2 linked regions of the Cytobacillus luteolus genome follow. Each later gene encodes a partner of the first gene's protein in a complex. Links are inferred from orthologs where the notes say so. Each region holds a gene or a part of one and is shown on either strand. Other genes may lie near its edges.

Region 1 (16,562 bases):
TTCAAAAACTTCTCTTTCTCTCTTTGTGAGTAGTGGCTTTGGTTGAAACTCATTCTCCTTCAAGTACTGTAACCCTCCTTGCCTTAGCCAGAGCTGAACTACCGGATGGGTATATATTTAGTCAACATATACTATGAGGTAAATGCGTTTCCTGTGACTGAAATTACGATATGTATTATTATTAATCGCCTATTTTTATATGAAAATAAGTTCCTTTGATACATTTTCTATTACGTTTCTCATATCTGTTGACCATGGTACGCCCTTAGCCTTCTTCTTCGACATTTGAACAATTGTTCCTCTACCTGTAAAGAAGGCATTTTTATGCTCATCCCCACCCATATAATGAAGATCAATCGACGAGTTGCCAATTTTGTGAACCTTAACATAGATGTCGATGACTTGATCAAAATAAACCTGCTTTACAAAATCACACTGAAGATCTGCTACAACAGGGATAACTTCGCTTGCTGGTTTGGTCCATTCTTGCATAAACCCTAACGCTTTAAAGAACTCGATTCGCGCCTCTTCAAAATAGATAAAAGGAATTGTGTTGTTCAAGTGTCCAAACATGTCTGTTTCTGAAAAACGGACTTTAATTTTATGACTAAATTCGAATGATTCTTTCCATGAGGATAAATCATTAATATAAGGTATGTTTTTCATCCTAAGATGCTCCTAACTTTTGGTATTTAATAAAGGTTCTTTTCTAAAAGAATGTTGTTTTAACAGTGAACATTGACCGTTCCTTTGCGCTGCAGGCACTTGCTTTCCGCCGGGAGGAATGCGAGCCTCCTCGGCGCATACGCCTGTGGGGTCTCGCCGGATATTCCTCTACTTCCCGCAGGAGTCAAGTGCCTTCCGCTCCAATCCACTCTTGTTAAATACAGATAAAAGCAACAAACTTTACGAAAAGAGCATTAGTAAAAAAGCCCCTTCAATAATTTGAAGAGGCTTTTACTATTACGCTTGATCACTTCCGAAGAAGTTTCGGAATGATTGGATTGTTGTATCTCTGTTTAATGCTGCAATTGATGTTGTTAAAGGGATACCCTTTGGACAGGATTGCACACAGTTTTGTGAGTTACCACAGTTCGCAAGACCACCATCACCCATGATTGAATTTAGACGTTCTGCTTTATTCATTTCACCAGTTGGGTGAGCATTGAATAAACGAACTTGGGATAAAGGTGCAGGTCCAATGAAATCAGATTTACTATTTACATTAGGACAAGCCTCTAAACACACACCACATGTCATACATTTTGAAAGCTCATATGCCCACTGACGCTTTGTTTCAGGCATACGTGGTCCAGGACCTAAATCATAAGTTCCATCAATCGGAATCCATGCTTTTACCTTTTTAAGAGAATCAAACATTCTCTTACGATCTACCTGTAAATCACGAACTACTGGGAATGTTCTCATTGGCTCCAAACGAATTGGCTGCTCTAGTTGATCAACAAGTGCAGTACAAGACTGACGTGGTTTACCATTGATAATCATCGAACACGCACCACATACTTCCTCAAGACAGTTCATGTCCCAAGAGATTGGTACTGTTTGATTTCCTCTAGCATCCACTGGATTACGTCTGATCTCCATTAGTGCTGAGATTACATTCATGTTCGGACGATATGGAATTTTAAATTCCTGTGTATAAGGGGCTGTTTCAGGACTATCTTGACGAGTAATAATAAAATGAACAATTTTGTTTTCACTCATGTTTTAGTTCTCCCCCTTTTTCTTAGAGTAATCACGCTTACGTGGCTGAATTAAAGATGTATCAACATCCTCATAGCTAAATTGTGGCGCAGACTTACTATCTTTAAATTTAGCCATTGTTGTTTTTAACCACTCTTCATCATTACGCTCAGTGAATTCTGGTTTATAATGTGCTCCACGGCTCTCATTACGGTTGTAAGCACCAAGTGTTACAACACGAGAAAGATGAAGCATGTTTTCTAATTGACGAGTAAATACTGCACCTTGGTTGCTCCATTTCGCAGTATCATTAATATTGATATTTCCAAAACGCTCAAGTAGCTCTTGGATTTTCTCATCTGTTTTCAATAACTTATCATTGTATCTAACAACAGTAACATTATCTGTCATCCACTCACCAAGTTCTTTGTGTAGGACATATGCATTTTCGTTACCGTCCATGCTCATGATTGAATTCCACTTGTCTTCTTGTTCTTTAACGTGACGGTCAAATACTGAAGAAGGAATTGCATCCGTACTCTTTTCTAATCCATTCATGTAACGAATTGCATTTGGACCAGCAACCATACCACCATAAATAGCAGATAATAATGAGTTAGCCCCTAAACGGTTTGCACCGTGTTGAGAGTAATCACACTCACCAGCTGCAAAAAGGCCTGGAATATTCGTCATTTGGTCGTAGTCAACCCATAGTCCACCCATTGAATAGTGAACAGCAGGGAAAATTTTCATTGGCACTTTACGAGGATCATCACCCATGAATTTCTCATAGATTTCAATGATTCCACCAAGTTTAATATCAAGCTCTTTAGGATCTTTATGAGAAAGATCTAAATACACCATGTTTTCTCCGTTAATACCAGCTTTTAAGTCTACACATACGTGGAAGATCTCACGAGTTGCGATATCACGTGGTACTAAGTTTCCGTAAGCAGGATATTTCTCTTCTAGGAAATACCATGGCTTTCCATCTTTATAAGTCCAAACACGTCCACCCTCACCACGAGCTGATTCACTCATCAAACGAAGCTTATCATCTCCCGGGATAGCTGTAGGGTGAATTTGAATAAACTCACCATTTGAATAAATTGCACCTTGTTGATATACGATAGATGCAGCAGAACCAGTATTAATAACTGAGTTAGTTGATTTACCGAAAATAATCCCAGGTCCGCCTGTTGCCATAATTACAGCATCAGCAGCGAAAGCCTTAATTTCCATTGTTGTTAAGTCCTGACCTGTAATACCTCGACAAACACCCTCATCATCAATAATAGCACCTAAAAATTCCCATCCTTCATACTTTGTAACTAGTCCTGCCACTTCATAACGACGAACTTGCTCATCCAAAGCATAAAGTAATTGTTGACCTGTTGTTGCACCAGCAAATGCTGTACGGTGATGCTGAGTACCTCCAAAACGACGGAAATCAAGTAGTCCTTCTGGAGTTCTGTTAAACATTACACCCATACGGTCTAATAAATGAATAATTCCAGGAGCCGCCTCAGTCATAGCTTTTACAGGTGGTTGGTTTGCTAAGAAATCTCCACCGTAAACTGTATCATCAAAGTGTTCCCACGGAGAATCTCCTTCACCCTTCGTATTTACAGCTCCATTAATCCCACCTTGTGCACAAACAGAGTGAGAACGTTTTACCGGAACAAGTGAAAATAAATCTACTTGTACTCCTGCTTCAGCAGCTTTAATCGTTGCCATTAAGCCAGCTAAACCACCGCCGACTACGATAATTCTTCCTTTACCCATAGTAACTCACCCCTCAAAAGTTATTACATATGCAATAACGAGCTTAAATCATTTATTCTAATAAACTTAAATTATAGTTTTTTAGTTTATACAAATGCAAAAATCGCACGTAATCCTACGAAAGATAGTGCTACGAAAATACCAAGTGTTACATAAGTAGAAATTAATTGAGAACGTGGAGAAACTGTAATTCCCCAGCTTACACAGAATGACCACAAGCCGTTCGCAAAATGGAAGATTGTAGAAACAACACCCACAATGTAGAATACTAGCATGAAAGGATTAGCTAGGATGTTTTCCATCATTTGAAAGTTAACTTCAGCACCTAATGCAGCTGCAATACGAGTTTCCCAAACATGCCAAACGATAAAGATAAGTGTAATAATACCTGTTACACGTTGTAATAAGAACATTTGGTTTCGGAAAAAACTATAATTGCTAACATTGTTTTTAGCTGTAAACGCAATGTAAAGTCCATAAACAGCATGGAAGATAATTGGAATAAAGATAATTACAGCCTCTAATACATAACGAAAAGGAAGACTTTCCATAAAATGAGCAGCATTGTTAAATGCCTCTACTCCCTTTGTCGCAAAATGATTCACAATTAAGTGTTGAATTAAGAATATTCCAACTGGAACAACACCTAGAAGTGAATGGAGTCGACGATAAAAAAACTCACGATTTCCTCCCATTAATTTACCCCCTTAAATTTTAGCACCATATCTTTATGGAACTCTTTGTTGCTGCTGTTAAGCATACATTCACTTATATTATTAATTGATAAAATGAAAACCCTTGCAATAGATGTCAAAATTCGCCCAACTCTTCAGAGATGAGACAATAATTGACAATGCTATTGTAGATATTTCTTTATCAATATAATGTAACAAATACATTTTACTCTCATACAGAAGTAGCGTCAAGGAATCCTGTACACAAATTGTTCAAATTAAAACAATTCAATTACCGCTATTACCAATTACTTACAACTAATATCAAATAATTAATTTAGAATCATAATCAGTATTTATTCGACAAAAAAATTCATGTTTTTAATCCACCTTCTTGTTATATAATAATTTAGAGAAAGAGGGGAATCGTGTGAGAAATACTATCTTAGATGTAAATAAATCATTTTTTGATGAAAAACAAGTACCAAGCTTCGGTTATGAATTATTAAGAGAAGTTTTAATACCTGATCTACTCGGCAAAGATACTCCTCAGCTATTATATTGGGCTGGTAAAAATTTAGCTAGGAAGTATCCTTTAGACTCAATAGAGATGATTGTTGATTTTTTCAGTAAAGCTGGTTGGGGACAATTGACACTCGATAAGGATAAGAAAGAAGAACTCGAGTTCCATTTAACAGGTGATCTCGTTTCGAATCGTCTCTCTAGTAAAGAACCTTCCACTTTCCAACTCGAATCAGGCTTTTTGGCTCAACAAATTGAACACCAAAAAGGTCAATTATCTGAAGCATATGAACAACAGAAAAACAGGGCCTTAAAGGTCATTTTCACAGTAAAAACTGACAAAAAGGACATCATTAAACATATTTAATGGTTAATGGAAAAGGTGCTACACAGTTTGTGTCGCACCTTTTTTCATTATCTAAATTGTAACCTCTGATTTGTCAGAAACTGATAAACTAAATGCCTCATGTAGGGCATCTACTGCCTTGACCATGTTCACCTGCTCAACTACGGTCGATACTTTGATTTCAGATGTACTTACCATTTTCACTTGAATTTCGTGATTTGCTAGCACTTGAAACATTTCGGCTGCTACTCCGGGGTTGGAAATCATTCCTGAGCCAACAATAGAGACCTTGGCCAATCCACTTTCATGCTGAATTTCAGTAAACTTAAGCTCCTCACGGTTACTATTTAATACATGAAGAGTATCCTCTAAATCAGCTGTTTTAACTGAGAAAGAAATAGATGTTGTATTATCATTGGTTGTACTTTGAATGATAATATCCACATTTAAGCCATTCTGTGCTAATGTTGTAAAGATTTTAGATAATGTCTGTAGTTCATTAGGTAATCCACAGACTGTTACCCTTGTTACTTGGTCTTCAAATGCAATGCCTCTAACAATTAAGTTTTTTTCCATTGAAACTTCCTCCTCGATGATTGTCCCATTTTCTAACTCCATGCTTGATCTAACCTCTAAAGGCATTAAGTAATTTTTGGCAAATTCAACTGCTCTGGGGTGAAGTACGCCTGCACCTAAATTAGCTAGTTCCAACATTTCATCATAGGAGACAGACTGTAATTTTCTTGCAGTTTTTATATAGCGTGGATCAGTAGTAAAGACTCCAGTTACATCAGTATATATATCACACTTATCAGCTTTTAATGCGGCAGCCAAAGCAACTGCTGTTGTATCAGATCCACCTCTCCCAAGTGTAGTAATAGCACCATCTACTGTAATTCCTTGGAATCCAGCAACCACAACAATTTGTCCTTTATTTAAACTTTCGTTTAATTTCTTTGTATCTATATTTACGATACGTGCATTGCTATGTATCGCTTCAGTCTCAATGCCAGCTTGCCATCCTGTAAATGATATTGAATCATATCCTTTTTCTTGTAATGCTAATGTTAATAATGAAATGGTAACTTGTTCTCCTGTTGAAAGAAGCATATCCATTTCACGCTTGCTAGGATTTTTACTAATTTGCTTCGCTAAAGACACAAGTTCATCTGTTGATTTTCCCATAGCAGAAACGACAACAACCACTTTATTACCTTTGTCTACCTCATGAACAACTCGATTTGCAACGTTCTGAATACGCTCAATTGAACCAACCGATGTACCACCAAATTTTTGTACAATGATTCCCATTATTTTATCATCCTCTTCATTAAGTTCTCTAAAACGCAAAAAAGCAATGAGACTAACATCTCATTGCAGTGATAACGATAATTACGTGTCACTTCGTGAGATAGCCCTCCAAGAGTAAATCTTGACAGTCTTACATCTATTAAATGCAAAACCAGCGAAAAAACAAAATGAGCGTTTTATCACTTCGGCGAGCTTCCCTTTCAAACAGTGATTTACAGAGCTCATTCTCCTCCCACTGCCTACTTATAAAGCACGCACCTCTATCTTCACTTCAGTTTCTGAAGTGTATGAATATCAAATTAGTTGTAATTATATCAGAATTGGATGTAAAAATACAAGAATTAATTTCTTAATTTCTCATAGATTATCTCCGCAGTTTGGCGAGGTATTTTAGCCTCTACAATTTCTTCTATAGTTGCTGAACGTAGTTTTTTTATCGAGCCAAAATGTTTAAGAAGTGCTTTCTTTCTTTTTTCTCCCACACCAGGTATATCATCCAGAACAGATTGAAATGCAGACTTCCCTCTAATTTGACGATGAAAAGTTATTGCAAATCGATGAACTTCATCTTGAATTCGCTGTAATAGATAAAACTCTTGACTATTTCGTGGTAGCTGGATAATTTCAGCAGTCTCTCCCAATAATAACTCTGAAGTTCTATGTCTTTCATCCTTAGCAAGCCCTGCTGTCGGAACCTCTAATCCTAGCTCATTCTCTAATACATCCCTAACTGCCGCTAAATGACCTTTACCACCATCAATAATAATTAAATCAGGTAGTGGTAGTTGTTCCTTTAGTACTCTTGAATATCGCCTTCTAACGACTTCTCGCATCGATTCATAATCATCTGGACCGATTACGGACTTAATTTTATACTTTCGATACTCTTTTTTCTCAGGCTTGCCATCTATAAACACAATCATCGCAGAAACAGGATCTGTTCCTTGTATATTAGAATTATCAAAAGCCTCAATCCGATGAGGTGTAGCAATTCCTAAGTGGATACCTAACTGTTCAACTGCCTTAATCGTTCTCTCTTCATCTCTTTCAATTAGGGAGAATTTCTCTTTTATCGCAATAAAAGCATTTTTAGTTGCTAAATCTATTAAATCCTTCTTCTGCCCCTTACTAGGCTGAAACACACTTACTTCTAAAAGTTTTTCTACCATTTCCTTGTCTACCGTCTTAGGTAATAGAATTTCTTTGGGTTTAAAATGATTATTTTGCGAGTAAAATTGCCCTAAAAATGTTAGGAAATCTTCCTCAGGCTCATCATAAAATGGGAATAAAGAAACTTCACGCTCTATTAATTTCCCTTGCCTAATAAAAAAGACTTGTACACACATCCAGCCTTTGTCATAAGAAAAACCGAATACATCGCGATCTACAAAGTCAGTCATCGTCATCTTTTGTCTTTCCATTGTTGTTTCAATATGCGCTATTTGATCTCGATATTCTTTTGCTCTTTCAAAGTCAAGGTTTTCAGAAGCATTAATCATTTTCTCAGTTAAGTTAGTTTTAATTTCCTTGTAACCACCATTTAAAAACTTGGAAATCTCATCCACCAACTGTTTATTTTGCTCTTCTGAAACCGACTGGATACAAGGTGCTAAGCACTGACCAATATGATAATAAAGACATACTTTATCAGGCAAAGTAGAACATTTTCTAAGCGGATAGATTCGGTCTAATAGCTTTTTCGTTTCACTAGCCGCCTGTGCATTTGGATAAGGGCCAAAGTATTTCCCTTTATCTTTTTTCACATTACGGGTTATGAGTAATCTTGGATGTCTTTCAGCGGTAATCTTAATAAAAGGATAACTTTTATCATCCTTTAACATCACATTATATTTTGGGTCATATTTTTTAATTAAGTTCATTTCTAGTACTAATGCATCTATGTTTGAAGGTGTTACAATATATTCAAAATCAACAATCTCTTGAACTAAGCGTAGCGTCTTACCGTCATGAGAACCAGTAAAATAAGATCGAACTCTATTTTTTAATATTTTTGCTTTCCCTACATAGATAATCGTCCCATTTTTATCCTTCATTAAATAGCAGCCTGGTTGATCTGGAAGTACGGAAAGTTTTTCTTTTAGGTGATCATGCATTTGCAACCACTCCATTACACAATGTTGAGAATTTAACTAACACTTATTGTATCATGATTTGTGTACACTAGGACTTGTAAAATAAAGTAATTGTCTTTTATACCAAAAAAAAAGGTAACAGGGAGTTATTCGCTAGAATCCACTCGCTTTCCGCGGGCAGTCCGGGGGCCTCCCGGCGCTACGCACCTGTGGGGTCTCCCGTTGACGTCCTACTCCCGCAGGAGTCTCGTGGATTCTAGCGAATAACCTAACTCTCAACATTAGTTTTAATTTTTTTTTGTTACAACAAAGACTTACCTAAAAAATAGCTTTCGACAATATTTCCTAAGAAATACAAAAAAAACAGCCTAATTATATAGGCTGTTGTTGGATTATGCGTGTTTGTTTAGTAATTCAGCAAGTGCATCTTTAGGTTGGAATCCAACAACCTTATCTACAACTTCGCCGTTTTTCATAACTAGTAATGTTGGGATACTCATAACTCCGAATTTCCCTGCAGTCTCTTGATTTTCGTCAACATCGATTTTCACGATTTTAACTTTTTCACCCATTTCTGAGTCTAATTCTTCTAATACAGGAGCAATCATTTTACAAGGTCCACACCATGGAGCCCAGAAATCTGCAAGAACTAGACCTTCGCTAGTTTCCGTATTGAAATTTTGATCTGTTACATTTGAAATTGCCATATTTTTTTCCTCCTTTAAAACGTTTATATATTGTAGTTAACCTAGCATGTGAATACCTAAGTAACTAACACCTCCAGAATAATTTACCGTTATTCTGAGTAGCTAAACACAGTATATCACCTGGAAGTTTTAGATGCTAATTATTTGCTTCGTACGTAATATATGCTAGGACGGTTAAATCTATGTAAGTAAAATACCCTAATTTAAAGCATTATATTTGTTTATTAGTTACACTAACCCGTTGATTTCAGCTGAAGGCACTCGCTTTCCGCGGGCGGTCCGTGAGCCTCCAAATCAAGTAGCCTATATTCATAAATAAAAGGCAACCACTTGGCTGCCTCTTTATGTTAAGAATGTACTTTCAGTTTTTTAAACTCTTCTGTAAGAAGTGGTACAACTTCAAATAAGTCTCCAACGATTCCGTAATCAGCTACTTTGAAGATGTTTGCTTCTGGGTCTTTATTGATAGCTACGATAACTTTAGAGTTAGACATACCAGCTAAATGTTGAATTGCACCTGAGATACCGCAAGCAATATATAGGTCTGGTGTAACTACTTTACCTGTTTGGCCGATTTGTAGTGAATAATCACAGTATTCAGCGTCACAAGCTCCACGAGAAGCACCAATTGCTCCACCAAGAACATTAGCTAGTTCTTTTAATGGTTCAAATCCATCTTCGCTTTTCACTCCACGACCACCAGCAATAACAACCTTTGCCTCTGACAAGTCAACACCTTCAGATGCTTTTCTCACTACTTCCTTTACAATTGTACGTAAGTCTTTAATATCAACTGATAATGAAGACACTTCACCTGTACGTGACTCGTCTTTTGCTAAAGGAGCAATGTTATTTGGACGGATTGTAGCAAAGATTAATCCATCAGTAATAATTTTCTTCTCAAATGCTTTACCTGAGTAGATTGGTCTTGTAAACACAAGATTACCGCCTGTTGCCTCAACATCTGTTGCATCAGAAATTAATCCAGAATTTAGCTTACCAGCAATTTTAGGAGCTAAGTCTTTTCCTAATGCAGTGTGTCCAATCACTAATCCTTCTGGACTTTCAGCATCAATAACAGCTAATAAAGCTTGAGCATATCCATCAGGTGTATACGTTTTCAATTTTTCGTCTTCAACTGTTACTACTTTATCTGCACCGTAGTGAAATAATTCAGTAGCTAATGAGCTAACACCGTCTCCTAGTAAGACAGCTACAACTTCTCCACCTTCAGCAACTGTTTTACCTGCAGAAATCGTTTCAAATGAAACATTACGTAATGAGTTATCACGTGCTTCAGCTAATACTAACACTTTTCTTGCCATTTTATTTTACCCCCTAATTTTAGTAGAGTGATATATTTATAAGTCTCTTACACTACTTTTGCTTCAGTATGAAGTAATGAAACCAGTTCTTTAACTTGGTCAGCTAATTCACCTTGAAGAACTTTACCAGCTTCTTTTTTAGGTGGTAAATAGATTTCAATAGTTTTTGTTTTTGCTTCTACATCATCTTCTTCTAAATCTAAGTCATCTAGTTCTAATTCTTCTAGAGGCTTTTTCTTAGCTTTCATAATCCCAGGTAGAGAAGGATAACGAGGCTCATTTAATCCTTGTTGTGCAGTTACTAATAATGGTAGTGTTGTTTCAATTACTTCAGAGTCTCCTTCAACATCACGAGTAACAGTAACATTCTTTCCATTGATTTCTAATTTAGTAATTGTTGTAACATATGGAATATCTAGTAATTCTGCAACACGTGGTCCAACTTGTCCAGACCCACCATCAATTGCTACATTACCACCTAAGATTAGGTCAACTTCTTTATCTTTTAAGAATTCAGAAATGATTTTAGCAGTTGTAAACTGATCTCCTGCTTCTACATCATCTTCTGTATTGATAAGAACTGCTTTATCAGCACCCATTGCTAAAGCAGTACGAAGTTCTTTCTCAGCATCCTCTGTACCAACAGTTACAACAGTTACCTCGCCACCGTTTGCGTCTCTAACTTGAATCGCTTCTTCAATGGCATATTCATCATAAGGGTTAATTATAAATTCGGCACCATCTTCACTAATTTGACCGTTTTTAACTACAATCTTCTCTTCTGTGTCAAATGTTCTTTTCATAATAACAAAGATGTTCATTGTTTCCCCTCCTACAAAATTAAAAGCTTATAAGTTTTAATAATTCTAAAACCTTATATAACTATTTTACTATAATTTCTGAATATTGAATAGAAAAATAGTTTAAAATAATCTTTATTTTCCTTTGAATTGAGGTTGACGCTTTTCAATAAAAGCTTGGATACCTTCTTGGCCATCCTCTGATGTAAAGACTTGACCGAATAACTCAGCCTCTCTTGCAACACCCGCATGGTATTGTTTTGTCTTAGCAATATTTAATAACTCGATGGTAGCAGCAATGGAGATTGGGCTTTTCGCAGCAATCTTTTTAGCAATTTTGTATGTTTCTTCTACTAAGCTCTCCTCTGGAAATGCATGGTTTGCTAATCCAAACTGAACAGCTTCCTTTCCACTAATAGGGTCACTTGTCCAAAGCATTTCAGCTGCTTTAGACACACCAATAAACTTTGGTAGTCTAGCTGTTCCAGCAAAACCAGGGATTAATCCTAATTGAAGTTCTGGAAGACCTAACTTTGCAGTTTCACTTACAATTCTAAAGTGACAACCCATTGCTAATTCTAAGCCACCACCTAGTGCAGCTCCATGAATGCTAGCAATGATTGGTTTGGTGAAGTTTTCCATTCTTTCAAATAGATCCTGCCCGTATGTAGACAGCTTTGAGAACTCTTCTCCATTTGAAACAGTCGTAAATTCTTTAATATCTGCACCTGCAGAGAAGAATCTGCCCTCTCCTTTTAAAACAATTACTCTAACTTCTTCATTAGTCTCAAGACCATCAAGTACTCCCGATAGCTCCTTTAGGACTAAAGATGATAAAGCATTTGCAGGTGGATGATTAATTGTAATTGTGGCAATTCTTTCCTCAATTGTTGTACTTAGTAATGCCATTTGCTTTCCCCCTAACTATTAGGCTTGAAGAATCCACATCCGTAGATCAATAGTTGGTGTACTTGTCCTGTTAACTTTAAGAGATCATATTTTTGTTCATTCATAACCCAAGTGGTGACAGTCTCGTCTATAGTACCGAAAACCATCTGCCTTGCTAGTCGAACGTCTAAATCAGCCCTGAACTCGCCATTTTCTTTACCCTGAATAATGATTTGATCAACGACCTTCAAGTAACCTTTTAGAACTTCATTTATTCGAAGTCTAAGTTCTTTATTAGATTGACGTAATTCTAGTTGGGTAACAATCGCTAAATCATGATCAGCAGCTAATAAGGAAAAGTGTTTTTCCACCAACATTAACAATTTCTCTGCAGCAGTCTGTTTTCCTGCAATTTCTTCTTCAATTTTCTCGATAAAATTGCCCATCTTTTCTTGGAACAAGGAAACGAGAATATCTTCTTTGTTTTTAAAGTAGAGGTAAATTGTCCCATCAGCTACTCCTGCTTGTTTTGCAATCTTTGAAACTTGTGCTTGATGGTAGCCGTTCTCGGCAATTACGACTACTGCTGCATCTATAATTTGTTTGAATTTTGGCTTCGTTCGTTTCAACTATGTTACTTCCTTTCATAAAATGAATGAATCGTCATTCATATTTTTATAATAAGGCCTTAATTAACTGCTGTCAAGTTTGTGTTAGCTAAGAAGAGCCACGCTCTGTTATCATGGCTCTTTGCATGATGTGTCTAACATTGGTGAACCGTCTATTGCAAAGTATATTGATAACCTTTAACATTAAGCCTGCTTGATTTTATCCTTCTCTTCATCCACTAAAGCTCTTCTCAATATTTTCCCTACCGCAGTCTTTGGAAGTTCTTTTCGGAATTCGTATTTTCTAGGCACCTTATATGCAGCCAAGTGTTTTCTGGCATATTCATCTAATTCAGCCTCAGTTATTGTTTTACCCTCTTTAGCTACTACATACGCTTTTACAGTTTCTCCTCGGTAAGGATCCGGGATACCTGCAACAACAACCTCTTGAACTTTATCATGCTCATATAGTACTTCTTCAATCTCACGAGGATAAATATTATATCCACCTGCGATAATCATATCTTTTTTGCGATCAACAATATAGAAGTATCCGTCCTCATCCATATAACCTAAATCTCCAGTTAATAGCCAACCGTCTTTGAGTGTTGCTTCAGTTTCTTCTGGTCTATTCCAATACCCTTTCATTACCTGTGGACCACGAATGATAACTTCACCAATTTGCTTGACTTCTGCTTCCTCGCCAGTTTGCATATCAATGATTTTAGCATCTGTATCGGGCCATGGTAATCCAATACTCCCACTTACTCTTTTCCCCCAAAGGAAATTCGAATGTGTCACCGGTGACGCTTCAGATAAACCATAACCTTCAACTACTTTACCACCTGTTACCTCTTCAAACTGCTCTTGCACTTCAACCGGAAGGGGTGCAGAACCACTTATGCACGCTTGAACTGAGGATAAATCATATTTTTTAATGTCAGGATGATTTAGTAATGCGATATAGATAGTCGGTGCACCAGGAAATAAGGTTGGTTTGAATTTCTGAATGGTCTTTAAGGTGTCTGTTGCGTCAAATTTTGGTAATAATACCATCTTATAAGCCTGCATGATTGAAAGATTCATAACAGTTGTCATGCCATACACATGGAAAAATGGTAATATTCCTAGAACAGACTCTTCCCCTCTTTTGCAATTATACATCCAAGTTGTACACATTAAAGTATTAGCTACAAGATTTCTGTGTGTTAGCATTACACCCTTTGGAAAGCCGGTCGTACCACCTGTATATTGCAATAAAGCAATATCTTCTTCTGGATTAATGTCTAATTCGATTTCTTTTGCTTCACTCGACTTTAAGATTTCTGTAAGTAAATGATTTTCCCCTTGATGTTCTACCTTTACAACAATCCCATATTGTTTTTTCTGAATAAATGGGTAAATCATGTTCTTTGGAAAAGGTAAAAAATCTTTAATCCCAGTCACGATAATATGTTCAAGGCATGTTTGCGCTTTCACTTTTGAAACTCTTGGATATAGAATATCGAGTGTAATGATTATTTTAGAGCCAGAATCGTTCATTTGATATTCTATTTCGCGTTCCATATAAAGTGGGTTTGTCTGAACAACTACTCCACCTGCAAATAATGTACCATAGTAAGCGATTACACCTTGTGGGCAATTCGGAAGCATGATTGCAACTCTATCACCTTTCTCAAGCCCAATTTTCTTTAGATAGTTTGCAAATTTAAGCGAACTCTCGTAAAGTTCAGCATACGTCAATTCCTTACCTAGAAAGTGTATTGCTTTTTTGTTTGGGTACTCCTTTGTTACATCCTTCAAATAGGATTGTAAAGACTTATTACCATAATCAAGTGAATGTGGTATCTCTTTTGGGTATTGCTTTAACCATGGTTTACGTTGTTCCATCTTATTTCCCCTCCTTAATATATTTTATATCCAAAACAATTACGTTTTGAATATTCTAACCATTTTCTCCATTATAGTACATACGCAATATTGTGACAATTGGAGTTTAAATAAATGTTTAAATTTAAATAATAAAAGGCATCCAAAATTGAATGCCTTTTACTGATTGTTATGCAAAGAACGTCATATATATTATTCCTATCAATATAAAGAGGCCGCATAGACCTAAAAGTACTTTTGCTAATGTTTCCATCTAGTTTCACCTTACCCTATACCTGCACCGATGACGAATGATAAACCAACTGAAATGGTTAGTGATATAAAACCAACAGCCCGATTATCACGTGCAATTTCTTCGTCAATTTTAAATTTAGGAGTTAGAAATTCAAAAATAAAGTACCCCAACAATAATAGTATAAACCCAAAGAATCCCCAACCCACCATTGTTAATAGAGAATCATGATTATTAATAGAATATCTAAAAATATTTGCCAAACCAAAAATTTTTCCGCCTGTAGCCATAGCAACTGCCAAATTCCCTCTTTGTATTTCTTCCCAATTACGATATTTCGTTACAAGTTCGAAAATCGCCAAGGAAACGAAAATACACAAGATAACGACACTATAGTGTGCAGCTGTTGAAACTAGCTCATTCTCCCAAAATTCATTCATAAGTATAATCTCCCTAATTAAATTATAGGATTACCTCTACATTCTCTATCTACTTAAAAGTGACGACTGTAACACCACTTCCACCTTCTCCTGGCTCACCAAATCGAATCGACTTCACAGATCGGTGGTTCTTCAAGTATTCTTGTACTCCTTGCCTGAGAGCTCCAGTACCTTTTCCATGTATAATTGACACTCTTGGATAACCGGCTAGAAGAGCATCATCAATATACTTTTCAACTCGTACTAGCGCATTTTCAAATCTTTCTCCTCTTAGATCAAGTTCTAAACTAACGTGATAATCTTTTCCCTTTACAGTAGCAAGAGGTTTAGTTTCTACTGGCTTTGGTCTGCTAACATATTCCAAATCAGCCTCGTTTACCTTCATTTTCATGATACCCATTTGAACTTGCCAATCTTTTGAACCAACTTTTTCTAACAGATGCCCTTTTTGGTTGAAGCTAATTACTTTCACTTCATCTCCAACTTGAAAATCTTGTTTCACTTTTGCTGTACTGACTTGTTTTTTCTTGCTTAAATTTGGGGATGCTTCTTCCAATCGTCTCTTCGCTTCAATTAGCTCATGCTCTTTAACAAAAGCATGTTGATCAGTTCGCATTTTACGTAACTCTTTTATAATCTCTTCTGCTTCTTGTTTTGCTTTATTAATTGTTTCATGTGCCTTGTCTTGAGCCTTATCAAAAAGCTTGTCACGTTTATCATTGAATTCTTGAATTTGTTTCTGAAGTTCATTATGCAGAGTTTGGGCATCTTTCCGAATTGTCTCGGCCTCTGTTAATTCTGCTTCTGCTTCTCTCTTACTTTTTTCAAGTGAGGCTATCATATTTTCTACCGTATTGCTTTCAGTGCTAACATGTTCTTTTGCTCTAGTTATGACATCCTCTTTGAGCCCAAGTCTTTTTGAGATTTCAAACGCATTACTTCTTCCTGGTACTCCAATTAATAATTTGTAAGTTGGACTTAGAGTCTCTATATCAAATTCAACACTAGCATTTATAACTCCTTCACGATTATACCCATATGCTTTCAATTCAGGATAATGTGTTGTTGCAATTACTCTTGCACCTCTGTTGTAGACTTCATCTAAGATTGAGATAGCAAGTGCAGCACCTTCCTGTGGATCGGTTCCAGCACCTAACTCATCGAATAATACTAAACTGTTGGAATCTACCTTATTTAATATATCCACTATATTCACCATATGAGATGAAAAGGTACT
Region 2 (16,549 bases), on another replicon or contig:
TGTTTGTTCAAGAAGGAGGACAAAAAGAGCCGAGAAGTTCGAGGAAGTGCAGCCTCCGAGCACCAGAGCGTATGCTTATAATACGTGAGGAGTGGAGGAGCAAGCTGACGAAGAAATTCGACAGTTATTTTTCCCGGACTTTTTGAACAACCTCTAATACTTAAAAATAGGAGAGGGGTATCTGCCCCTCTCCCCTTTGTTTAACACCAACATCTATTATAGTATTAGTTTGGTTAATATACCAAGAAAATCCAAGGCTATTTTTCGACAGAAGAACGATCTTATAAACCTTTTGAAGCGATATAGTCAACAAGGTCAACTACACGGTGAGAATATCCACTTTCGTTATCATACCAAGAAATAACTTTAACCATGCTTCCTTCCATTACCATTGTAGATAATGCATCGATTGTTGAAGAAGCTGGGCTACCGTTGTAGTCACTTGATACTAATGGCTCTTCGCTATAGTAAAGGATTCCTTTTAACTCATTTTCAGAAGCTGCTTTAAATGCTGCATTCACATCTTCAGCTGTAACATCTGTGTTAAGCTCAGCAACAAGGTCAACTAATGAAACGTTAGGAGTTGGTACACGCATTGCTCCACCATTTAGTTTTCCTTTTAATTCTGGAAGAACTAATGAAACTGCTTTTGCTGCCCCAGTTGAAGTTGGGATAATATTTTCTGCAGCGGCACGAGCACGACGATAGTCTTTATGTGGTAAATCTAGAATTTGTTGGTCATTTGTGTATGAGTGAACAGTTGTCATCATTCCACGTTTAATACCGAATTTATCATTAAGTACCTTTGCAAATGGTGCTAAACAGTTTGTAGTACAAGATGCATTCGAGATAACGTGATGGTTAGCTGCATCATAATTTTCATGGTTTACACCCATTACAATTGTGATATCTTCATCTGACGCAGGAGCTGAGATGATTACCTTTTTAGCACCAGCTTCTAAATGTTTAGCTGCATCTGAACGCTTTGTAAAACGACCAGTTGATTCAATAACTACATCAACACCAAGGTCTCCCCAACCTAATAAAGCTGGATCACGTTCTGCTTTAACTAAAATTTCTTTCCCATTTACCACTAGGTTTGTGCCATTAACAGATACTTCAGCATCAAGTTTGCCGTGAACTGTATCATATTTTAATAGATGTGCAAGCATGTTAGCATCGGTTAAATCATTTACAGCCACAACATCAATGTTTGGGTTGTTTAAAGCTGCACGAAATACGATACGACCAATACGACCAAAACCGTTAATACCTACTTTAATTGCCATTTTAAAATTTCCTCCTTTAGTTGACTAAACATTAATAATTTTAAGTATGTGATTCTACCAATTGATTGGCAGCACCTTCATCTGTAATTAAAATGGAATGAGGCGCTTGCTTCATGTATGATTCAATTGCCTTAGCCTTTGAAGCACCACCCGCAACCGCAATAACATGTTCAATTTTGTCTAAATGCTCAAGCTGAATACCAATCGTTTGAACCTTATGAACAACAATACCCTCTTGGTTAAAATAATAACCAAATGCCTCGGCAACTCCATGTGACGCTATGATTTTCTGTACATCCTCTGGAGAGGTTTTTCTACGTTCTGCCATTGTTATAGCATCTCCAATACCATGAACAACAATACTTGAGGACTTAATTAGATCAAGGACATCTTGGATAGAGGGTTCTGCTACAAAAGATTGATAGGCATCAGGACTTACAACATCTGGTACATGTAAAAGTCGGTAATTACCTACTGCCTTCTCTGCCATTTTTGCGCAGATTGTATTTGCTTGATTTTCAACATGTTCACCTAAACCACCACGGGCTGGCACGAAGAGCATATCGCGATTTTTAAAATCGGCAGTCATCATCTCAGCTACAGCAGCAAGGGTTGTTCCACCTGTTACAGCAATGATATTTCTATCTGTTAGGTACTCCTTCATCCTTGTAATAGTAGCTCTTCCCATTTCTTTTTTTACCCAAGGGAAAACATCACTATCTCCTGAAACAACGATAACATCTCTTAGTTTTAATTTTTTCTTCAGTTTTGATTCCAAAACTTTTAAACCAGATACTTCTTTCATCAATTCCTCTAGTTGAAGAAACAAAATCGTTCCTTCTTCTGTTAGACTCATACCGGATGAACCTATATCGATAAGGTCTTGATCTTTCAAAAATTGAACTTCGGCCCGAAGAATTCGTTCAGTAAGTTCAAGACTTGTAGATAAGCTTCTTCTTCCAATAGGTTGCATCAACCGTATGTATTTCAGGATATTGTAACGCTTCTGCATAACTTCAAGTAAATCAGGTAACAATTTACTTTGAATCTCAAGAATTGACTTCACTGAAATTTCCCCTTTTTACCAGACGGGACATTTTATGTCCCTATATGACATATTATGTCCCACTAGTCGTAAAAAAAATCACTGAAGGCTACTTCATCAATGATTTCTATCTTTACAAGTATATTCTATCAGTAGTAAAAACGTTATTCAATAGGCGTTTTATCAAGTAAACGCTTTCTTATTGAATCTTTATCGACAATTCCATAAGTAATCTCTTCACCATCAATTTCAACGACTGGAATCATGATTTGATATTTCTCTAACAGGACATCATCCTGATATATATCAACTTCTTCAATTGTTATAGGAAATTCTTCCCCTAATTTCTCAAGAACTACTTTTGCTTTCATACAAAGAGGACAATCTAGTTTTGAATACATGATGATTTTTGTTTTTTCCAAGTGAAACACATCCTAACATTAATCATATCTTTTTCTTTGTGAAGAGGATAGAATCCCAAGTTGATCACGATATTTTGCAATGGTTCGTCTTGAAACCACTATGTTATGCTCATCTTTTAATATTTCCACAATTTTCTGGTCGGATAATGGTTTCTTTTTATCTTCTTCTGAAACGATTTTTTCAATCATTTCCTTAACCCCTGCTGAAGATGTTTCTTCACCTGAATTGGCTGTTTGGATTGCACTACTAAAAAAAGACTTCATTTCCACTACGCCATAAGGAGTCTGAACATACTTATCACGACATGTACGACTAACAGTTGATTCATGTACATCGATCGCGTCAGCAACTTCCTTCATCGTAAGGGGTCTTAAATAGGTAGTCCCTTTTAAAAAATAATCAGGTTGTCTTTGAATAATTTCATTCATAACATGTAAGATTGTCTGTTTTCGTTGCTCTAGACTTTTTATAATCCATTGACATTGTTGTGCCTTTTCTTTTAAGTACGAACGGGCTTGTGCATCGTTTACTGTTTCCAGCGAGTTATAATACTGGAGATTAAGTGAGACCTTAGGTAACAACTCATCATGTAAGTTAATTTCAATATTCCCATTTTCTACAGTGACAGAAAGATCAGGAGTAATGTAATCTTGTTTCCCGTCATAAAAGGCATTACCCGGACGAGGGTTCAGTGTAACGATAAGATCACTAACCTCCTGGATTGTTTTTAAATCATAAGAAGTTTGCTTCGAAAGCTCTCTCCATGATTTGGAGGCGAATAAGTCAAAATGATTACTAATTATATCTTCAGCAGATCGATGTCTATTAGGAAGTCTTTTAAGTTGAAGCAGTAAAGATTCCTTCACACTTCTAGCTCCAACTCCTGCAGGATCTAAATTTTTTATTAAATTCAATGTATTTTCCACTAACTCTTCAGTTATAGAAAGATTTGCAGCAATTTCATCACTGTCCATTGTTAAATATCCATTATGGTCTAATAAATCAATGATATATTCAGCGATTTTACGCTGATATGGCTCTAGTTTAATTAAAGACACCTGTTCACTTAAGTGTTGATGTAAGGTTTTTTGGTGTAAGTCGACAAAATCTAAGGGATTCATTCTTTCTGCTCTTTTTAATGGTGCTTTCTTCTTACTATATAAATTAGCTTCTGCGCCAGAAATTTCGATTAGTGGGTTTTCAAGGGTCTGCTCCTGTAAAAATTCAGACAGCTCGAGTGAAGAATATTGTAGTAACGTAATAGCTTGTGTTAATTCTTTTGTCATTGTTAACTTTAGTGACTGTTGTTGAAATAACCCTACTCTCATATTCATTCACACCCCTCCTCACTGTATGCCCTTTCAAAAGCCATTTGTATCTTATTTTACATCATCCTCCTTGTATGGTGAATGGCAAATTGTTGGGAATGACTTTTCGTATGTATTTTTTAAAACGAGAGATAGATGCTAATTGTAAGGGGGGATGTAATTATGAGAAAAAATGAAGTTATATACGCTGGTCCATTGACAGGAACACTAGCAGAGGCAAAAGAAAAAGGATTTAGCGAAGAATTCGGTGAGGAATTTGACCCAATCCAGCAAATGTGGCGTGTGAATCCAGTTGATGAAGCAGACTACGATGGTACAATTGGATATAAAGATGCATAACAAAAAACAAAAACCGTCTTACCTCTAAAAAGGTAAAACGGTTATTTTTACGCCCTCGACAGGATTCGAACCCACCCTAAGAGAACCGGAATCTCTTGTGCTATCCACTACACTACGAGGGCATTACAATAAATGTAAACACTGCATTCATCATTATAAGTTAGATTTATTTCCATTGCAAGACATTTTAAAGGGTTAAAAAATCACAATCAAGGGTATCATGGTGATTGTGGTTTTACTTTTTACATATAATTTACTAAGGTCCTTTGAGTACTGTTTTGATTTGTAACTTTATTATTTATATGAGTGGATTGGAGCGGAAGGCACTTGACTCCTGCGGGAGATGAGGAAAGGTCGAGACCCCACAGGCGGCAACGCCGAGGAGGCTCGACTTCCTCCCCGCGGAAAGCAAGTGCCTGAAGCGCAAAGGAACGGGCAAGATACAATTTGCATATTAAAAAGAGGTAATAACTACCCCTCAGTAGAAATAGGATAGTGGTAGCAAGACCTTTCGTTTGACCTTAGTTGACCTTAGTTGTATGATAAACATATACATATTTGAAGAACTAATTAAAGGAGGAACAATTTACATGAACTTAATACCTACAGTCATTGAACAAACAAACCGTGGCGAACGCGCATACGATATCTACTCACGTCTTTTAAAAGACCGTATTATTATGTTAGGTAGCGCAATTGACGATAATGTTGCAAACTCAATCGTTTCTCAATTATTATTCCTAGCTGCAGAAGATCCAGAAAAAGATATCTCACTTTACATCAATAGCCCAGGTGGATCTATCACAGCTGGTATGGCTATTTATGACACAATGCAGTTTATCAAGCCAAAAGTGTCTACAATTTGTATCGGTATGGCAGCTTCTATGGGAGCTTTCCTATTAGCAGCTGGTGAAAAAGGAAAACGTTTTGCACTTCCTAACAGTGAAGTAATGATTCACCAACCACTTGGTGGAGCACAAGGGCAAGCAACTGAAATTGAAATTGCAGCTAAACGTATTCTATTCTTACGTGATAAGCTTAATACAATCCTTTCAGAGCGTACAGGTCAGCCATTAGAAGTGATTGAGCGTGATACAGAGCGCGATAACTTTATGACTGCTGAAAAAGCTCTTGATTATGGACTAATTGATCAAGTGTTAACAAGAAAGCCTGATGAAGGTCCTGCTAGTAAATAAAAGTATAAGATGAGGAAGGTGTCCCTTAGTTTGTAGGGACACCTTTTTTGTGTGGTGATTGGGATTTGGATTTCGACTCGTTCTTTTATTTCTCGCTCAACCTGTCCCAATCACCTCTGGATTCGGACTCGTTCCTGCATTCACTCGCTCAACCTGTACGAATCACCTCTGGATTCAGACTCGTTCCTGTACTCCTTCACTCAACCTGTCCGAATCAGCCTTGAATTCAGACTCGTTCCTGTTCTCCATCACTCAACCTGCCCCAATCAGCCTCGAATTCAGATTCGTTCCTGTACTCCATCACTCAACCTGTCCGAATCAACCAGGGAACAGACTCGTTCTTGCATTTTAGGTGAACAAAAAAAGGCCCCCTCACTTAACCGTGATTGGCCTTTCCTCATTTATCCTTCTTGTTGTACAAATGTTGCTAAAGCTTCTAAAGCTTCTGCTTCATCATTACCATCAGCAGCTAACGTAATTGTAGCTCTAGAGCCGACTGCTAAGCTCATTAGACCCATGATACTTTTCGCATTTACCTTTTTGCCATCTTTCTCTAGGAAAATATCTGAAGAATACTTATTTGCCTCTTGAACGAAAAGGGCAGCTGGACGCGCCTGTAAACCTGTTTTTAATAATACCTCTACTTGTTTTTCAACCATTGTGAATTCCTCCTCTATTTTTTTGTTTTTTAGTTATCTGAAATCGGATGTCCGGCACGTATTTTATCTGCTATTTCGTCAATCTTCCGCAAGCGGTGATTGATTCCTGATTTACTGATTTTTCCTGTTGAAACCATTTCTCCGAGTTCTTTTAAAGTGACATCAGCATAATTAACACGAAGCTCTGCAATTTCACGAAGCTTCTCTGGCAATGCAGTTAGACCAACAGTTGATTCTATGAATCGAATATTTTCAACCTGTCGCAGTGCAGCACCAATCGTTTTATTTAAATTGGCTGTCTCACAGTTTACAAGACGGTTCACGGAATTTCTCATATCGCGAACAATTCTTATATCTTCAAAGCGAAGCAATGCACTATGAGCCCCAATTATATTCAAAAATTCAGTAATTCTTTCTGCTTCTTTAAGATAAGTAATATACCCTTTTTTGCGCTCTAGTGTTTTTGCATTTAAGCCAAAAGAATTCATTAATTCACACAAGGATTCAATATGTTCTTTGTAGAGTGAGAAAATTTCTAGATGATAAGACGATGTTTCTGGGTTATTAACAGAACCGCCTGCTAAAAATGCCCCTCGTAGATAGGAACGTTTACAGCACTTTTTAGCAATGAGCTCCTTTGAAATATCATATAAAAACGAAAAGCCCTCATCGCTGTTAACGATCTTTAAATCTTCTAGAATTTCCTGTGCGCGCTCTACAAGGCGAACGATATAAACATTATTTTTTTTCAGTCTCATCTTTTTACGAACAAGTAGCTCAATTGTTACACTGTATTCTGCTTTTAATAATGTATATATTCTACGGGCAATTGCTGCATTTTCCGTTTGAATATCTAGGACTAGTTTTCTATTCGAAAAGGAGAGTGAGCCATTCATTCGAATTAAAGCAGATAGTTCAGCATGAACACAGCAAGGCTTTAATTGTATATTTGTAAGTTCTTTCTTTGTCTCTGATGCAAATGACACAACATCACCCCCGTGTAGATGGTTAGAAAGTGCATCCGTTTGCACTTTTTATTATAAATGATTTCGTAAATTAATTCCCCTCTAAAACACGGGCTGAATCAACTAATTTATATAAGATTGAAGCTACTTTGGACGTATCATGACGTATCACTTCGTCTTCGTAACTAATAATATTGCCATGGATGATTTCAAGGCCTAGTTCAGAAAGGCGCTGCAGGTCGTAATCAACGGATTGTGCAAGCTCTTTTGCATATTTCGCCTTAATTTTATCAGGAATTCCTTCATCATTCACTAAAATCATATCAAGAAATGATGTATTCATATGTTGATATAAGGCTTTTACATGATCACTTGCTGTGTAATTTAAGGTCTCACCAGCCTGAGTCATCACGTTACATATATAAACCTTTTTTGCTTTAGCTTTTATGACTTCTTCTCCGATTTTTGGCACTAGTAAGTTTGGAAGAATACTTGTATATAGACTACCAGGACCAATAATAATCAAGTCAGCTTCGCGGATCGCTGACAAGGTTTCATTCACTGGTTCAATGTCTTGAGGTGTTAGAAAGACTCGTTTAATTTCCTTACCTGAGTATGGAATTTTTGACTCCCCAGAAACAACTGTTCCATCTTCCATTTCGGCATGTAATATAACACTTCTGTTTGCAGCAGGTAACACTCGTCCTCGTACGTTTAACACCTTGCTCATCTCACTTATAGCATGTACGAAATCACCTGTAATTGTTGTCATTGCTGCTAGAATTAGATTGCCAAGTGAATGCCCAGACAACCCACTTCCATTTTTAAATCGATGCTGAAACAACTCTTCAACTAAGGGTTCTACATCTGACAATGCCGCTATTACATTCCGTATATCCCCAGGTGGAGGAATATCCATCTCATCACGAAGTCTACCAGAGCTGCCACCATCATCCGCAACGGTTACAATCGCAGTAATATCGAGAGGATACTTTTTTAACCCTCTAAGTAAAACGGAAAGCCCTGTTCCCCCACCGATTATGACAATTCTAGGTTGTTTTGCTTTCTTCATAGCTATTCCTTCCTCTTATCAATATCGCGATGAGAGACAATGGTTTTGTATTCATTCGAAAAATATTTACCGAGATATTCAGCAAGTGTTACAGAGCGGTGCTGTCCACCAGTGCAACCTATTGCGATAACTAACTGACTCTTTCCTTCTCGCTTGTAGTAAGGAAGCATAAAGGCCAATAAATCAATTAATTTTTCAGCAAATTTTTGAGTTTCTCCCCATTTTAAAACATAAGATGATACTTCTTCATCAAGTCCTGTTTTCGGTCTAAGTGTATCGATATAGTGAGGATTCGGTAAAAATCTCACATCGAAAACTAGGTCGGCATCAATAGGAATGCCATATTTAAATCCAAATGAAAAGACATTCACCGAGAAAGTCTGAGAAGAATGTGTTGAAAACTGCTTAAGAATTTTCTCACGTAGCTCTCTTGGTTTTAGGTTAGACGTATCATATATTAATTGTGCTCTACCCTTTAACTCCTCAAGAACTTCTCTCTCATTCTCAATTCCTGTTAGTGGTGAACCGTTATTTGCCAACGGGTGAGAGCGACGAGTTTCTTTATAACGACTTACTAAAATAGAGTCTTTTGCATCCAAAAATAGGATCTGTGGGGTAATCCATGATTTTTCAGTGATATCATCTAGTGCTTCAAAAAGACTCTCAAAGAATTCTCTTCCACGCAAGTCCATCACTAATGCTACTTTATTCATTTTACTTCCTGACTCTTTCATAAGCTCTAAAAACTTAGGAAGTAAAGAAGGTGGTAAATTATCTACACAAAAGTAGCCAAGGTCTTCAAAACTTTGAATAGCAACTGTTTTTCCAGCCCCGGACATTCCTGTGATTATCACTAATTGAATATCACTTGTAGAACCTGTACTCATTATTTTACCTCCAATATACAAGATATAGTTAACTAGGATCTAAGCGATAGGCAAGTAGTTCAAAATTGGGGGTATAAGTAAAGGTTCCGTAAATCGTACCACTCCCCTTAATTAAGTAGTCAATGATATGAAAATCACCTGGTGCCATCGGAAGATCGCTCACCTTATCAATTTCATGCCAAGAAACCTTTCCCTCTTCAGATTCATCCACATTTTCCCCATCATATTCTGATGCATAGAAAGTGAACATCATCCATTCGGAAACGATTTCCTCTTGGTCTTTAATAATAAAAGTAAAAATCCCCTTTATTGTAGGATTTTTTAAATATATTCCTGTTTCTTCTCGATATTCTCTTACACACGAATCTTTAACAGATTCTCCTTGCTCCATTTTCCCACCCGGTGCTACCCACCAGCCTCTGCTTGGTTTTTGAAGTAGAAGAACTTTATTGTCTTTCACAAGAACGCAGTTAGTCACCCTTTGCACACATTTCACCCCGAGTCGAACAGCTAGGTGCTGTATATATATGTATTTACCTATCCCGCTGCATGTAAATGAAAGCATTATCATTTATTATACTATTTAAAGTAATGTGTAACAATGAACAAGATATGTATAAAAAATTTTTGTAATGTAATATTCTAAAAGTTTATTACGAATTAGTTTTGTTTAGGTTTCACGTTTCATAGCGTTTTCATGATAAACATGTCCATTGTCCTATTTTTCAGTACTTTTTATATAAAAAAGGGGCACAGGAAAGGGAACCTGTGCCTAACAAGTATCTAATATATAAAAGGGGGTCAATTACTTAACCTCATCATACTAGAAAAATATTTCATGCGTGTTACAACAGAGTTAAATAGTAGTTACTTTTTTATGAAGGACGAGTTTACATTGACACATACCCGTTGAGTTCAGCGGAAGGTACTCGCTTTCCGCGGGCGGTCCGGGGAGCCTCCTCGTCGCTTTGCTCCTGTGGGGTCTCCCCTGCCCCTCACTCCCGCAGGAGTCTCGTACCTTCCGCTGAACTCAACAAGCTTCAAAAAATATAAAGCTTTACTATTGCAAATAAAAAAGTGCCAGGAGCTCCTGACACTTCTTATTATTGACGCTCTTTTAGTTTTTCCATTAGTGATTCGATATAGTGTTGGGCGCTTTGGGCTGCGATGCTTCCGTCGCCTGTTGCGGTTACGATTTGGCGAAGTGTTTTTTCGCGGATGTCTCCTGCTGCAAAAATTCCTTCGACTCTTGTTTCCATTTGGTCGTTTGTCTCGATATAACCGTTTGCATTTGTAATTCCAAGACCTTCGAATGGCTTAGAAAGTGGAACCATTCCAACGTAGATAAAAACACCATCTGCGCTAAATTCTCGTTCTTCTCCAGTTTTAGCATCTGTTAAAATAACGCTACCGACTTTTCCATCTTTATCTTTGATTTCTTTCACTGTTGTATTCCAAATAAAATCAACTTTTTCATTGTCAAATGCTCGTTTTTGAAGAATCTTCTGAGCGCGTAGTTCATCACGACGGTGAACAATTGTTACTTTTGTCGCAAAACGAGTTAGGTAAACACCTTCCTCAACCGCAGAGTCTCCTCCACCAACAACGACTAGTTCTTTTCCTTTAAAGAATGCCCCATCACAAACTGCACAGTAAGAAACACCGCGTCCGCCAAGTTCTTTTTCACCTGGTGCACCTAGCTTTTTATACTCAGCACCTGTTGTGATAATTATAGCGCGTGCTTTATATTGTTTACTTCCAGCAATAACTGTTTTATATTCTTCTCCATCAATAACTTCCTTAATATCTCCGTATGCATATTCAGCACCAAACTTCTTCGCATGCTCAAACATTTTTGTGGAAAGATCAGGACCTAAGATATGATCAAACCCAGGGTAGTTTTCTACTTCCTCTGTATTTGCCATTTGTCCACCAGGTACTCCACGTTCAAGCATTAGGGTAGAAAGATTCGCACGAGATGTATAAACAGCAGCAGTCATACCAGCAGGACCAGCACCTGCAATGATAACATCATAAATTTTTTCTTCAGACATTGTATTGACACTCCTTCAATGCAAATAATAACGTAAATTGTTACTCTCGATTCATACATACAAAATATAGTGTATCCAACTACTATCCTATAAAAACAAGTAATAAAACGCCACAAATTTGCTCACACAAAAGCGTAAGCGCATCGATCAGCCCCGACAAGCAAATGTTCTGTGACAGAAAAAGTCTGCACTTCGACTTTTTATGGTACAGGTTATTTGACCTCGAGGGGCTAGGCGCTGGAGCTGGACGTAGTCATAAAAAATACCCCTTGGTCAGGGGCATTCTATACCTCAAATAAGCTTTGCACGATTTTTACATACTTACTTAAGGTTGATTGAGAGATCTCATATTTTTCACTTATGTGTTTTTTTGTAGTGGGCTGTTGTTGGAGTGTTCTCCACACAAACTCTGAAGCTGCAGCCCATGCCAAGGTATTTGATAATGAATATTCCTCATTCATTAACTGGTCGTAGAGCATGAACCAAGTTAGATATAATTCCTCAAGAAATTCATCTGTACCTTGATTATGTTTAAAAAGGGAGTCTGCTACTTTATATCCATCTTCTATATATACTGGTCCTTTGAAGATTGATTTTTTGTTAAAGGAATGCCAAACAAATTCTGCAAATTCTTTTTCAAGAGTAGAGTACAGCTGATTTTCCTTTAAATCAATACATGAGACCGGGCTATTGGATTTACTTGCAAGAAATAATCCATAAAGACGTTCTTCAATAAAGTCACCCTGTAACCATTTATCGTGTGGATGACTGATGGTTAGTAAAGAATTTGGTCGGTCCCCAGACCAAGGCTCTGTTCCTTTTTTATCAGGATTATCCTCAATTACTCGCTTCCATGCATTTTCAGCGATTGAGATGTTCCCTGTAAAGTATGCAGAATAAGCAAGCCAATAATAAAACGTTTCGTCACCATCAAATCCTTGTCTTTGCAGCGTTCTTAACCATTTAAAAGCCAAATCATAACGGCCAATCAGACCAAAGGTTGCACCTAATTTATAACGATGTTCAACTAAGATTGGATAGATACACTCAAGTTTTTTCGTAAGCTCTTTTACCTTCCTGTTTTTTCTTTGATAGTAAAGGAAGACAAGCATATTACAAAGTGCGTGAAGATTTCCTGGATTTTTAGCCAACACTTCCTCTAGCAAGCGCGATGCAGTAGCGATTTCTCCGGTATAAAAATGCGCTAGTGCCAGGTTATTATATGCTGACCAGAATTCAGGATATTCTTGTGTGATTTCATTTAATAGCTCAATCGCCTCCTGGAGATTACCTGTCTCCAAAAGTTCACGAGCTTGCTCTTGTTTTAAAATCAATTCATCTTCTACTTCGAAATCTATATCGTCATCTGCTGATTCAATGGATAGTAAGTCTAGCAGGTCTTCTGTATCTTCGACAAATTCACCATCTGGATCGTGTTTCAAGTACATTGTTGCATATTTGTTTGATTCTTGAAACAAGCCTAAATGGGCATAGTTATTCGCCATAAAGTACATACACTCTGTCATATCACTATCAATCTCATTAAGTATGGTTGCATGTAGTTTATTAGATTGTTGATAATTTCCAAGGTCCGTAAGTACAACTGCTAATTGGCATAGAAACATGGGGTCTCTAGGCTCTAACTGAATGGCTCTTTGTAAGTATTTTCTGGCACTGTTTAGGTCGCGTTTGCGATACGCTTTAAGGCCTTTATTAAAATAATACTCACCAGTTTGCACAAACGGTAATATTAGGGCAGTCTGTTGAACTTCAGTATATGTGCGTTTTCCCATTTGTTCCTCCAGTTTCTATAATCTCACCGAAGGTAGTATAACACATAGCTAAGGCGATACATAGTAGTAGATTGGAATTGGTGGTTAGTTTTCTAAAAAGATAAATTGGTAGTTTACACTTTATGTTGAATTCAGTAGGATGAAATAGGGTGATAGAATAATGAAGAAAATAGGAATTGGATTTCTCATCTTACTAGGTCTCGGTTTCTTTGCAGTACAGTATGTATGGAAAGAAACTTCTGTCAAAATAATGGATACAGCGCTTGCTCAAACAAAAACCTTACCCGAAATGAAGGAGTTATTGAATGACCCAAGTATACAGGCGCTCCTTAAAGACGAAAAACTTCTTGAAGAAAGCAACCTTCCCTTCACAACTAAAGAAGAAGCCATTAAGGTTGTAACAGGCGCTTTTTCCGCACGTGAAATTGCAAGTATCACCACGATTGTTGCTAATGGTGTCACTGAAGAAGAGAAAGTTGAATTAAAAGAAATGGTCCTGAATAGATTAACACCAGAAGAACTTAACGCACTGATGATACTAGCACTAAAAGAACAACAAAAAGAGCAATAGCTAAGTTATAATAAAATAATAGCAGACTAAATCAAAATGATTTGGTCTGCTATTTTAGATTACTAACTTATTAGCGCCTCTTCTGCAAAGCATCAAGCACTTCATCAAGCGGTAACTTTTGTTCACGAAGTAAGACTAATAGGTGGTAAAGTAGGTCAGCTACTTCCCATTTTAGTTCTTCGGGGTCGCGATTTTTGGCTGCAATAATTACTTCTCCACTTTCCTCGCCGACCTTTTTCAGTATTTTGTCTACGCCTTTTTCAAATAAGTAAGTCGTATAAGAACCCTCTGGCATTTCTGCTTCTCGTGTTGCAATTAGTGCTTCAAGTTCGTTGATGATGGCAAAGCGTTCACTTTCCTTTTGGATTGTCTCCAGCTCTAGTAAGCTATCACTGAAACACGTGTAATTTCCTTTATGACAAGCTGGACCAGCAGGCGTCACCAATACTAAGATTGCATCTTGATCACAATCATAGCGAAGGTCTAAAATTTGTTGCGTGTTGCCTGAGGTTGCACCTTTATGCCAAAGCTCTTGTCTTGAACGGCTATAAAACCACGTTTCTTTTGTTTCAATTGATTTTTTCAACGATTCTTCATTCATATAAGCAAGGGTAAGGACCTCTTTACTGTTCGCATCTTGAACGATTGCTGGAACGAGACCTTTTTCATCAAATTTTATAGAAGCTGTATTCATCTCACAATCATTCCCTTCTCTTTTAAATAGTCCTTTACTTCCTTAACGGATGTTTCTTTATAGTGGAATATACTTGCCGCTAATGCTGCATCTGCTTTCCCTTCCGTAAATGCATCGAAAAAGTGCTCCTTGTTTCCAGCTCCACCTGAAGCAATAACAGGAACCGTAACAGCAGAACTTACTGCTGAAGTTAACGGTAAGTTGAAACCATTTTTTTCTCCATCACTATCCATGCTCGTTAATAAAATTTCACCTGCACCACGTTTAACAGCTTCCTTCGCCCATGCCACAACTTCCCACTCTGTTGCATTCCGACCACCATGTGTATAAACGCGCCACGAACCAAGTGATTCATCGTATTTTGCATCGATTGCAACAACGATACATTGTGAGCCAAAAAAGCGAGAGCCTTCGTTAATCAAGTCGGGATTGAGTAACGCAGCAGTATTTAGGGACACTTTATCCGCACCAGCGCGCAGAATTCGTTTCATATCTTCAAGTGAGTTAATTCCCCCACCTACTGTAAATGGAATCGCTAATTGTGCTGCAACCTGTTCAATGACCTCTACCATTGTTTTACGTCCTTCATGTGAGGCAGATATATCTAGGAATACAAGCTCATCTGCTCTTTCTTCATCATAAAACTTTGCAAGTTCAACCGGATCTCCAGCATCACGAAGTCCAACAAATTGAACCCCTTTTACCACTCTACCGTCTTTCACATCTAAACACGGGATAATTCGTTTTGTAATCATACAGATGACACCTCACGGATAGCCTCGCTTACTGTGAACATGTTCGTATACAGTGCTTTACCTACAATCGCTCCACCAACACCTGATTGTGCGAATTTAGACAGCTGCACTAAGTCAGCAAGTGAACTTACTCCTCCTGAAGCAATCACTTCTTTACCAGTCGCTTCAGCCATTGTCACAACAGCATCAATGTTTGGTCCTGAAAGCATTCCATCTGTAGCGATATCTGTAAAAATAAACGTCTCCGCACCCGCTTGAGCTAGTTCTATCCCTAAGTCTGTTGCCTTAATCGAAGAGGTATTTAACCAACCTTCTGTTGCTACATAGCCATCTTTTGCATCAATTCCGATAGCAATTTTAGCTCCGTATCTCTTTAACATTTCTTTTACAAAGTCAGGATTTGAAATCGCAGCACTTCCTAAAATAACGCGGTCTACCCCGTTTTCTATGTAATAAGCCACATCCTCAAGCGTACGAATTCCGCCACCGATTTGTACCTTAACATTCAGTTTTTTAGCTACCTCAAGTACATATTGATCATTAACACGTTGCCCTTGTTTAGCACCATCAAGGTCAACCATATGTATCCATTCAGCTCCATCACTTGCAAATAGTTGTGCCATTTCAAAAGGTGAGTCACCATAAACAGTCTCTTGATTATAGTCTCCTTGAATTAACCGAACACATTTGCCACCTCTCATATCGATGGCTGGATAAATTGAAAATGAACTCATACTGTTTCCCTCTCTTCAACAATTGCTGCAAAATTCTTTAATATCGATAAGCCGATTTCACTTGATTTTTCCGGGTGAAATTGTGTTCCAAACACATTTCCTTTTCCCACTACGGCCGGAACCTCAACATCATATGAACTACTAGCTAAAATAACATCGTTGTCTTCTGTTTTTACATAATAAGAATGAACAAAGTATACATGTCCTTGTTCAACACCCTCTAATAGAGGTGAATCATTTTTAAATAAAAGTTGATTCCAGCCCATATGTGGAACCTTGTATGCTTCTCCGTTTTCAGTCACTCCAGGAATTCGAATCACTTGCCCTGGTAGCAAAGAAAGACCTTTCGTTAAACCATTCTCTTCACTTTCTTCAAAAAGCAATTGCATTCCAAGACATATGCCAAGCAGTGGTTTACCTTCATTAACATAGTCTTGTATAAACGATGCTAAGCCAGTATTTTTTAAAATCTCCATCGCATCTTTAAACGAACCAACCCCCGGTAAAATGAGGCCCTTCATTTGTTTTAAAACGCTAGGATCTTCTGAAATCACGTACTCATAATTCATTCGCTCCAGTGCTTTGCTAACACTGAACAAATTCCCCATTCCATAATCAATAATTCCTAGCATTCTATAACAATCCCTTCGTTGATGGGACCCCCTTAATTCGTGGGTCAACCGTCGTTGCTTCATCTAATGCACGACCTAATGCTTTAAACACTGCCTCAATCATGTGATGCGTG

Evidence for each region.
Region 2: the proteins of trxA (region 1) and trxB are in contact, whole or in part, in a crystal structure (PDB 1F6M), measured with the Escherichia coli proteins. The link is inferred for Cytobacillus luteolus from one-to-one orthologs.

What each region holds. Positions count from the first base shown.
Region 1 is NZ_JAGGKM010000004.1:263,283-279,844, forward strand. Bases 7,486-10,339 are described here. They hold trxA (thioredoxin), read right to left. Parts: upstream 9,143-10,339; coding sequence 8,828-9,142; downstream 7,486-8,827. Other genes in these bases: uvrC (excinuclease ABC subunit UvrC), read right to left, coding at 7,486-8,456; J2Z26_RS13395 (electron transfer flavoprotein subunit alpha/FixB family protein), read right to left, coding at 9,490-10,339. In the rest of the region: spore germination transcription factor GerE, read right to left, coding at 1-63; J2Z26_RS13355 (acyl-CoA thioesterase), read right to left, coding at 196-666; sdhB (succinate dehydrogenase iron-sulfur subunit), read right to left, coding at 964-1,725; sdhA (succinate dehydrogenase flavoprotein subunit), read right to left, coding at 1,729-3,489; J2Z26_RS13370 (succinate dehydrogenase cytochrome b558 subunit), read right to left, coding at 3,576-4,184; J2Z26_RS13375 (YslB family protein), read left to right, coding at 4,594-5,052; J2Z26_RS13380 (aspartate kinase), read right to left, coding at 5,104-6,342; more of uvrC, read right to left, coding at 6,684-7,485; more of J2Z26_RS13395, read right to left, coding at 10,340-10,467; J2Z26_RS13400 (electron transfer flavoprotein subunit beta/FixA family protein), read right to left, coding at 10,515-11,288; J2Z26_RS13405 (enoyl-CoA hydratase), read right to left, coding at 11,403-12,176; J2Z26_RS13410 (TetR/AcrR family transcriptional regulator), read right to left, coding at 12,188-12,784; J2Z26_RS13415 (long-chain-fatty-acid--CoA ligase), read right to left, coding at 12,968-14,653; J2Z26_RS13420 (DUF350 domain-containing protein), read right to left, coding at 14,918-15,325; J2Z26_RS13425 (endonuclease MutS2), read right to left, coding at 15,375-16,562. UniProt on the Escherichia coli protein: Participates in various redox reactions through the reversible oxidation of its active center dithiol to a disulfide and catalyzes dithiol-disulfide exchange reactions.
Region 2 is NZ_JAGGKM010000005.1:357,266-373,814, reverse strand. Bases 9,283-12,123 are described here. They hold trxB (thioredoxin-disulfide reductase), read right to left. Parts: upstream 11,258-12,123; coding sequence 10,307-11,257; downstream 9,283-10,306. Other genes in these bases: J2Z26_RS16230 (tetratricopeptide repeat protein), read right to left, coding at 11,542-12,123; J2Z26_RS16240 (8-oxo-dGTP diphosphatase), read right to left, coding at 9,283-9,690. In the rest of the region: gap (type I glyceraldehyde-3-phosphate dehydrogenase), read right to left, coding at 282-1,289; J2Z26_RS16290 (sugar-binding transcriptional regulator), read right to left, coding at 1,330-2,355; J2Z26_RS16285 (glutaredoxin family protein), read right to left, coding at 2,499-2,735; rpoN (RNA polymerase factor sigma-54), read right to left, coding at 2,775-4,091; J2Z26_RS16275 (hypothetical protein), read left to right, coding at 4,248-4,424; ATP-dependent Clp endopeptidase proteolytic subunit ClpP, read left to right, coding at 5,015-5,620; J2Z26_RS16260 (HPr family phosphocarrier protein), read right to left, coding at 6,022-6,279; DNA-binding protein WhiA, read right to left, coding at 6,309-7,265; J2Z26_RS16250 (gluconeogenesis factor YvcK family protein), read right to left, coding at 7,336-8,316; RNase adapter RapZ, read right to left, coding at 8,319-9,203; more of J2Z26_RS16240, read right to left, coding at 9,232-9,282; more of J2Z26_RS16230, read right to left, coding at 12,124-13,050; J2Z26_RS16225 (hypothetical protein), read left to right, coding at 13,211-13,621; bifunctional phosphoribosyl-AMP cyclohydrolase/phosphoribosyl-ATP diphosphatase HisIE, read right to left, coding at 13,692-14,315; imidazole glycerol phosphate synthase subunit HisF, read right to left, coding at 14,312-15,070; hisA (1-(5-phosphoribosyl)-5-[(5-phosphoribosylamino)methylideneamino]imidazole-4-carboxamide isomerase), read right to left, coding at 15,067-15,804; and 2 more genes.